Regions from separate parts of the Shewanella sp. QJM3NY_23 genome, predicted to be linked through region 1. Evidence: riboswitches for the same ligand, from Rfam matches in the RefSeq annotation. Region 1 holds a riboswitch; the other holds the start of a gene.
The links. Region 1 has a riboswitch for lysine ahead of lysC (lysine-sensitive aspartokinase 3). Riboswitches for the same ligand answer to the same signal wherever they lie in the genome.

Region 1 (4,430 bases):
CAGCATGTGCTGATTAACCGCATTCAATCTATTGATGAAATCCAATCTACCGAAACCTTAATTAGCCTACAAAATCCGATTATTCGCGCCGTTAAGCCATAAGGCTTACCAATAACGCAGCAGCGATGCCCACGATACCTAGTACCAACATCTGGCATCGCTAGCGCCTAAAACCCATGACGCTTTATAACTCAGGTTTACAGCTGAATATCAGTGCTTTACAGCTCAAATACATGGGTCATCACTTTATACAGCTCGGTGCCTTGATAAACCGAGGCCGAAGCAAAATGCAAAATCGGCACGCACGCTTGCGATAAGCATAAAGGGGTTAATGTAGACCCACAGCCATACTGATCCACCCGCAAAATAGTCGCTAAAGGCGAACCTGCGGCTAATGGCTCGCCTAACTTGGCCGTATACTCCACCATGCCCCCCATGGGTGAGTGGTATTTTTTATAGTCACGAAGATAACAAGCATATCGCGCCATCTTAGCGGGCAAAATGGGGGAGGCAACCACACCGCGATGACTCAAATACGCCATGATCCCGTCGGCATCGAGGCGTGCATCGGCGAGATCGATATGCTCTTGCGAGCCCAGCTCCAAGGTAAACGCAGATACAGGTACCGCTAATTCTCGCCCCTGCGTTGCTAGGTACTGACACAATTGCCACCAAGGATAAAATATCGATTCATCCATCGCCCCGCCAAACTCATTAGGAATAAATAGCGTATGGGCTATCGAAAATAACCTCGCGGCCTCACTATCATATTCGGGACAATAAAGATGTTTGCAGGCCTTGGGCCCGGTGTGCAGATCCAACACGATATCCGCTTGATGCCCTAAATGCTGCAGAGTGACCGCTTGGCGATGCCCCGTCGTCACGCCCCACTCATGCTGCAGACGCTGCTGACAGCTATCAATCAACATGGCGCGATAAGCCGCCACCAAGGCGTTATCATCTAACTCGGCATGCTGTCGATACCAAGCGGCCATATCGATATGATGATTTAAGTATTCGCGATTCCAATTCACCCCGGTTATCGGGTCAAAACGCCCAAGGGTAAACTCACCACTTTTTTGGTTAATCCCCAAAGGATTGGCGAGTGGCACCAAGGTGACACTGCCAAGCAACTCGCAGTTTTCCAGTTGCTGCATTAACTGATAAATCACCGCATTGCCCTGCACCTCGGCGCCATGCACATTCGCCTGAATATAGACACTCGGCCCACGAATAACGGCTGGCGTAAACTGAAAAATGGGCAACTCGAGATCTTGCCCTGTCGCCAATTCTCCAATTTTCAACGTGCTACGGCTCGGTTTCATCGTTCGCCTTCAAACAGATTTTCATGTAGCGAGCGTACCACCTGCGCCGCCTCACTTTCGGCGACCAATACACATAGGTTGTGTGGGCTAGCCCCTTGGCAGATCATGCGCACATTATGCGGCTCTAGCACCTCAAACACTCGGCGGCACACCCCTGGAGTAGAGGCAATTTTATTGCCCACTATCGCCACTAAGGCTAAATCCTCTTCCACACGCACCCGGCAATGTTGCGATAACTCTTGTAATAGCGCTTCGCTGAGCAAATTGTTACCAGCCGAATCAGAGCCGGTTTTATCTAAGGTCAGCGATACGTTAACTTCCGATGTCGTGATCAAATCGACACTTATTTTGTGCCTTGCCAGTGTAGCAAAGGTCTCCGCCAAGAAACCTTGCGCATGCAGCATCTGCAAACTGTGTAGATTCAGTAAGGTTTGATCGCGGCGCACGGCCACGGCGCGGTAAATAGGCTCGTCACTCACTTGATGACGTATCCAAGTACCGCCACGTTCAGGCTCTTTGCTCGAGCCCACAAACACCTGAATTTTTTGTCTTACCGCAGGTAAAATGGTCGCAGGATGCAGCACCTTAGCGCCAAAAGTCGCCATTTCAGCGGCTTCATTAAAACTAATTTCGGCGATGGGCTGCGCATTGGGGGCCAAGCGCGGATCGGTAGTGTAAATCCCGGCCACATCGGTCCAAATTTCGACAGCCGATGCCTTAAGAGCCTCGGCCAATAATGCCGCCGAGTAATCGCTACCGCCGCGCCCTAAGGTGGTGGTGGCGCCCTGTGCATCGGCACCAATAAAACCTTGAGTGACAATACGCTGCTCGGCCAGCAGCGGGGCTAAATGCGCTGCACATAAGGCTGCAACCTGCTCAATTTGAGGCTCAGCACGGCCAAAATGACTGTCGGTGCGCATCACTTGGCGTACATCAAAGGCTGACGCCGCCTCACCTTTTTCACGTAGCACGGCAGCAAACAGCGCCGCTGAACATTGCTCTCCTTGCGCTAACAACTCATCCATGGTGGCTTTGCAGCGTTCATGGCTCAAAGATTCACTTAACATAGCGATACGACTGAGCACGCTATCGAGATGAGCCGCAACTTCAGCCGGACGACCGAGGCGGTCAAGGATTTGGTATTGGATTGAGGCAATCTGCGTAAGTAGCTGTTGACGTCGCTCGTCATCGAGTTGCGCTTGAGTCAACTCCACCAGCAAATTGGTGACGCCGCTAGAGGCACTCACGACCACAATACGTGTATTAGGATTGGCAATAATGATGTCGGCACAGCGACTCATTGCTGTGTAATCAGCAACGGATGTACCACCGAATTTAGCTACGACAATCGACATTAGCCCACCTCAACGACATTGAAGCGGTAACAAGACACGACAAGAATAGATAACATGATAAACCTCCGAACTTACTTCGTTCGAAGAGCCTGGTGCAAAGATTACGCACCCCAAGACGGGAAATAGCGATCACCACCAGAAGCTCTCCACCAAAAAACAGGTGACAATCGACAGGATTCAGCCATATCGACCGATAAACAAACGAAACCAAACACTTGTCTATCTCGGCGTTAATCTCCATCATAAGCAATCGTCAGAGTTTGGCCTCTTCATGCTTACTACCTAGTTAACGCTCCTCTTCTGTATCTCAAGCGCATTGACGCACAAGATGGTTGAAAATTAGCAAATATCTGTCTAATAAGTCAACGATATTTATTCAATATGAGTAAATATTCTTTCAGGGTCGCCGCCACGTTTACAAACAGCGCTAAGATTGGATATCGGGTAAATCACTGACCAGACAAACCCGCGCCGAAAAAGCCCCCATGGTCAGCTCGGGGTAATTAAGCAAGCAAGGCACCAATTGCAACTGATCGCCTTCAACAAAATAGATCGCATTTTGATTAAACTGCGTGCCCAGCGCCACCGCTAATGACTTCTCTATTGGAACAGCCCAGCTTTTTTCCATATGGCGGCGGTCATAAGAGGCCCCGATTATGGCACGATAAGGGCGCTTAAGTTCGATGATATGTCGCTGTAACTGCCTATCTAAGAGACGATTTTGAGAGGCTGACAAGACTCGCCCCCTTGGATTGTGTGCGGTGATAATGGCGAAAGATAAAGCGGGAGAAAAACCTTGGGTCAATAGAAATTGGGTATGCTGATAACTGTGCCAAAAATGGTCATCTATGCTACTCATTAGTCGAACATTCCTAAATTAGCGTGCAATAATTATAGTTAAATCATCTCATCTGCCTAGATCAAACAGATTATATCTCTGTTAAATTATAATTAATGACCATAAAATCAAAAGATTAGCTATGAAAAATTGATTGACGTCAAATCTAAACGTAAATTTGTTAACATTTCATTTGTTAACAAATGACTAAAACGAGTACAATATGTCGGTTGATTCACTTCCACTCGTCAAGCATGAACGACTTTTGTTACGCCATGTCCTGGTCACTGTAATGAAAAGTTGTCAATTTCCTATAGATATTAGCGATTTTGTCGCTTTAATATTGAAACTTGAAAATTTTCGATAGTTAAAGGAACTATTTCCTACTATTGTTAATCGTAGTGGATACAGTTAGCGCATCTTTTTTCAACAACAAAGAGATACGCATACCTTACTAATCATGAAGTGTGTTGCGGTTTCAGTCGTTTTAGTGAAAGCACCTACGTGACTCGGTAATTTTCAACATGACAAGTTAGGGCGCAACCGCACACCGCGCTCATGGTTAGCACAGATGTAAATAAATATTAGGTAGATAAATATGCAAAATCCGCACATTCTGATCGTAGAAGATGAAGCCGTTACCCGGAACACGCTGAGAAGTATTTTTGAGGCTGAAGGATATGTGGTAACTGAAGCCAATGACGGCGCAGAAATGCATAAAGCAATGCAAGAAAACAAGATCAATCTCGTCGTTATGGATATTAATCTTCCAGGCAAGAATGGTCTTTTGTTGGCACGTGAACTTCGTGAAATAAACAATATCGGTCTAATCTTCCTAACGGGCCGTGATAACGAAGTTGACAAGATCTTGGGTCTTGAAATTGGTGCAGATGATTACATCACTAAGCCATT
Region 2 (4,430 bases), 1.9 Mb from region 1:
ATAAAAAGATGGTAAGAAGGAAGCCTTATGAAAGTATTGGTGCCAGTTAAACGCGTCGTCGATGCCAATGTGAAGGTCAGGGTGAATGCTGACAATAGCAACGTCGATACCGCAAATCTTAAAATGGCGATTAACCCATTTTGTGAAATTGCCGTAGAAGAAGCGGTTCGGTTAAAAGAAGCGGGTATTGTTACTGAAATCGTCGTGGCAACCATAGGCCCTAAGGCTGCGCAAGAACAACTGCGAACCGCCATGGCATTGGGTGCTGACCGTGGTATTCATGTAGAAACCGACGAAGCTCTCGCGCCGCTTTCCATTGCCAAGCTGCTTAATGCGATTCAGAACCAAGAGCAAGCGCAGCTTATTTTACTGGGCAAGCAATCTATTGACGGCGATAACAATCAGACCGGCCAGATGTTGGCAGCATTAACTGGCATGCCGCAAGCGACTTTTGCTTCAGAGGTGAAGGTCGAGGGTGAAACTGTGGTGGTGACTCGTGAAATCGACGGCGGATTGCAAACGCTGAAGATGCCACTGCCAGCCATCATTACGACAGATCTACGTTTGAACGAGCCTCGCTACGCTAAATTACCCAATATTATGAAAGCAAAACGTAAGCCACTGGAGACTATCACTGTCGACAGTCTTGGCGTTGAGCTAAAGCAACATCAAAGCGTGTTAAAAGTCACTCCACCTGCACAGCGCAAGGCGGGCGTGATGGTGGCTTCTGTTGAGGAGCTGGTTGAAAAGCTAAAAAATGAAGCGAAGGTGATCTAATGGCGATTCTAGTAATAGCAGAACATGATAACGCGAGTCTAAAACTAGACACGGCCAAAGTGGTGGCGTGTGCACACCAAATTGGTAGCGATGTGGATCTATTAGTCGCCGGTGAAAACTGTGCAACTGTGGTCGAGGCGGCTAAGCAATTGAGCGGTGTCCGCAGTGTATTAGTGGCAGACAATGGTGCTTATGCCCATGGCATCGCCGAAAACTTAGGGGCGTTAGTGGTCTCTATCGCCAACGATTATCAACATATTTTGGCTTCGGCCTCGAGCCTAGGTAAAGATGTGCTTCCTCGCGTGGCTGCCTTGCTTGATGTAGCACAACTGTCTGAAGTGGTTGAAGTTGTCAGTGAAGATACCTTTGTGCGGCCAATTTATGCGGGTAGCGCTATGGCAACCGTGCAGAGTTTAGATGCCATCAAAGTGATGACCGTACGCGTGAGTGCATTTGATGCCGTAAGCAATGATGGCGCAGCAGCCGAGCAAACTCTTGGTGGTGTTTTTACCAGTAATGTTGAATTTGTTTCACAAACATTGACTGAATCAGAGCGCCCAGATTTAGGCGCTGCATCGGTTGTGGTGTCGGGCGGCCGTGCAATGGGCAGTGCTGAGAATTTTGCGATATTAGAGCAGCTTGCCGATAAATTGGGTGGCGCTTTAGGGGCATCTCGTGCGGCGGTTGATGCGGGTTATGTGCCTAACGATCTACAAGTGGGGCAAACGGGTAAGATTGTTGCGCCAGATCTGTATATTGCCGTTGGGATCTCGGGCGCGATTCAACACCTGGCTGGGATGAAAGATTCTAAGGTGATTGTGGCCATTAACAAGGATCCTGAGGCGCCGATTTTCCAAGTGGCCGATTATGGTTTAGAAGCCGATCTGTTTGATGCAGTACCTAAGTTGGTGGCACTTCTTTAATAAATTGTAAGTACTTAGTGAACATCTTGGTGTTCATTTAAAACTTAGTGTGATATAGATCACGTTGGGCGGCTTTAAGGTAGCATCCTTAAAGCCGCTTGTGTTTTTATGTGCGTCACGCCTGCCGATAGTGAAATTGGTCTGGCGTCCTGAGACGTAGAGGTGCATTAAATATTAGTAGTATTCGTTAGGGTGATGCCGTACAGCGAATAGGAAAGGATTTGATGCCGAAGTGGTCGAGTTCATCAAAGCTCACTGCTGGGGCTGTCATCGAATAGAGGCAGCACTGCCATAGTGCTTTTTATCCGGAATGATAAAAAGAAGGTATACCGACAACTGGTATCACTATGGAGCGCTACTGATAGGACAGGTGTAATATCTTTTGCTATATCCCACCAGTTCAGTTGCCCTCCATTCGTAATTTAACGAAGACAATATAAAACAATGACAACTTTGAGTTACGCCGATTCGGCGCTTTCCTTGCTGCCCCCTGTGGTGGCTATTTTACTGGCGATTTTTACTCGTCGAGTATTACTTTCGCTTGGGGTGGGCATTCTACTTGGGGCGGTCTTTATCACCGATTACTCCGTAGTAGACTCAGGACAATACCTTGCCCAGCAGGTGACAGGATTATTTTGGGACGATGGCGCCCTAAATAGTTGGAATGTCTATCTTCTTGGCTTCCTTATCTTGCTAGGGATGATCACTGCATTGATCACTGTCAGCGGCGCTGCTAAGGCATTTGCCGATTGGGCTCGTCAGCATATTCGTAATAAACGAGATGCTAAGTTGCTGACCATGTTTTTAGGTTGCGTGGTTTTTATTGACGATTATTTCAATAGTTTAGTTGTCGGCAGTGTGGCAAGACCGTTAACGGATCGCTATTACATTTCGCGCAGTAAACTGGCCTATCTGCTGGATTCGACCGCAGCTCCTATCTGCGTTATCTCACCAGTGTCGAGTTGGGGCGCGTATATTATTGCGCTGATTGGCGGTATTTTAACGGCACATGGTTTTGCCGATACCGGGCATCTAAGCGTGTTTATTCAGATGATCCCGATGAATTTCTACGCCATCTTTGCGCTGTTACTCCTATTATGTGTTGCCTTTATGGGGCTCGATGTTGGCCCCATGCGCCAGCATGAGCTTAACGCCCAAAAGGGCCATCTTTATGATGAATCTAAAGGGTTACCACCAGGGGCCAATAGCGATCTGCCTGAAGCCGATTCGGGGAAAATTTCAGGATTATTTTTACCCATTACCGTACTGGTTGCCGCCACTATCTATTTTATGATCAGCAGCGGTGCCGATGCGTTAACTGCCGAAAATCTGCCATTTACCTTAATTGGCGCCTTTGAAAAGACCGATGTGGCTTCATCACTGTTTTTCGGGGCGATCATTGGCTTGGTGGCCACATTACTCTTAGTGCTCAGTCAAGGCTTAGATAAATCATTAATCCTTAAAGGGATGATTGCGGGCGCACGCTCTATGTTACCTGCTATCTATATCTTACTGTTTGCCTGGACGATTGCCGGTGTGATTGGTCAGATGGAAACGGGTAAATATATGGCCAGCCTAGCCACGGGTAATATCCCCTTTGCATTACTGCCAGCGGTATTATTTATTTTGGCCGGATTGACCGCGTTTTCAACGGGCACCAGCTGGGGCACGTTCGGCATCATGTTGCCGATTGCCGCCGATATGGCCATGGGCACCCACACCAATATGATGCTACCTATGCTGGCAGCTGTATTAGCGGGCGCGGTATTTGGCGATCACTGCTCACCGATTTCCGATACCACTATTTTGTCGTCAACAGGCGCCAATTGTCATCACATTGACCATGTATTAACTCAGTTACCTTACGCGCTTATTGTCGCCGGGATAAGCTTAGGTGGCTATGTGGTGCTAGGCTTTACCGAATCGCTGGCTGCAGGCTTAGGTGCCAGCAGTGTGCTGTTTGTGATAAGTGTAATTGTGCTTCGCTATCAAGCTGCTAAACCAACGATATAATCATGACTCGCTACGGCGAAATCAGTGATAAAAAATGCCGCTAATCATAGCGGCATTTTTATGGGCGTTGCATGAATAGCTTTAGTTTAAACCACGACGCTTAAGTAACGCTTCTGTAGTCGGTGCTTGTCCACGGAAGGCTTTGTAGGCTTCCATTGGTGGCACGCTGTTGCCCACTTCACGAATGGTTTTGCGGTACTTCATGCCAATTTCACGATTTAAGCCACCTTGGGTTTGCACGTAGGCGAACGCATCGGCCGCTAAGATCTCACTCCACATATAGGCGTAGTAACTGGCCGAGTATCCACCTGGGAAGGCATGAGCAAAATAGGTCGATTTGTAACGTGGTGGTACGGCAGCGATATTGATGCCATGTTTTTCCAGCGCTTTAGCTTCGAAACTCGCTACATCTTGTAATGGTGCGTCAGCAGGTAGCGAGTGCCATTCTAAATCTACTAATGCGGCGGCCATATACTCTAGGGTATCGAAGCCTTGATTGAAGCTGCGCGATTTAAGTAATTTTTGAAGCAGTTCATCAGGGATCACTTCACCTGTCTCATAGTGCTTAGCATAGTTAGCTAACACCTTGGGGTGGGCTGCCCAGTCTTCTTCGAAGGTCGATGGGAACTCGACAAAATCACGAGAGACCGCAGTGCCCGATAGGCTAGGGTAGGTCACCTTGGAGAACATGCCGTGAGTACCATGGCCCAATTCGTG

Region 2: linked by a shared signal. The riboswitch ahead of AC0VXX_RS06545 (Na+/H+ antiporter NhaC family protein) and the one ahead of lysC (lysine-sensitive aspartokinase 3) in region 1 are both predicted to bind lysine.

What each region holds. Positions count from the first base shown of each region.
Region 1 is NZ_CM149657.1:3,310,213-3,314,642, forward strand. It holds gene asnC (transcriptional regulator AsnC) at 1-102, shown strand, start outside; gene AC0VXX_RS14695 (succinylglutamate desuccinylase/aspartoacylase family protein) at 219-1,325, opposite strand; gene lysC (lysine-sensitive aspartokinase 3) at 1,322-2,680, opposite strand; lysine riboswitch at 2,812-2,988, opposite strand; gene AC0VXX_RS14705 (DUF3293 domain-containing protein) at 3,108-3,539, opposite strand; gene arcA (two-component system response regulator ArcA) at 4,117-4,430, shown strand, end outside.
Region 2 is NZ_CM149657.1:1,412,163-1,416,592, forward strand. It holds gene AC0VXX_RS06535 (electron transfer flavoprotein subunit beta/FixA family protein) at 28-777, shown strand; gene AC0VXX_RS06540 (electron transfer flavoprotein subunit alpha/FixB family protein) at 777-1,700, shown strand; lysine riboswitch at 1,850-2,066, shown strand; gene AC0VXX_RS06545 (Na+/H+ antiporter NhaC family protein) at 2,145-3,713, shown strand; gene AC0VXX_RS06550 (M3 family metallopeptidase) at 3,795-4,430, opposite strand, start outside.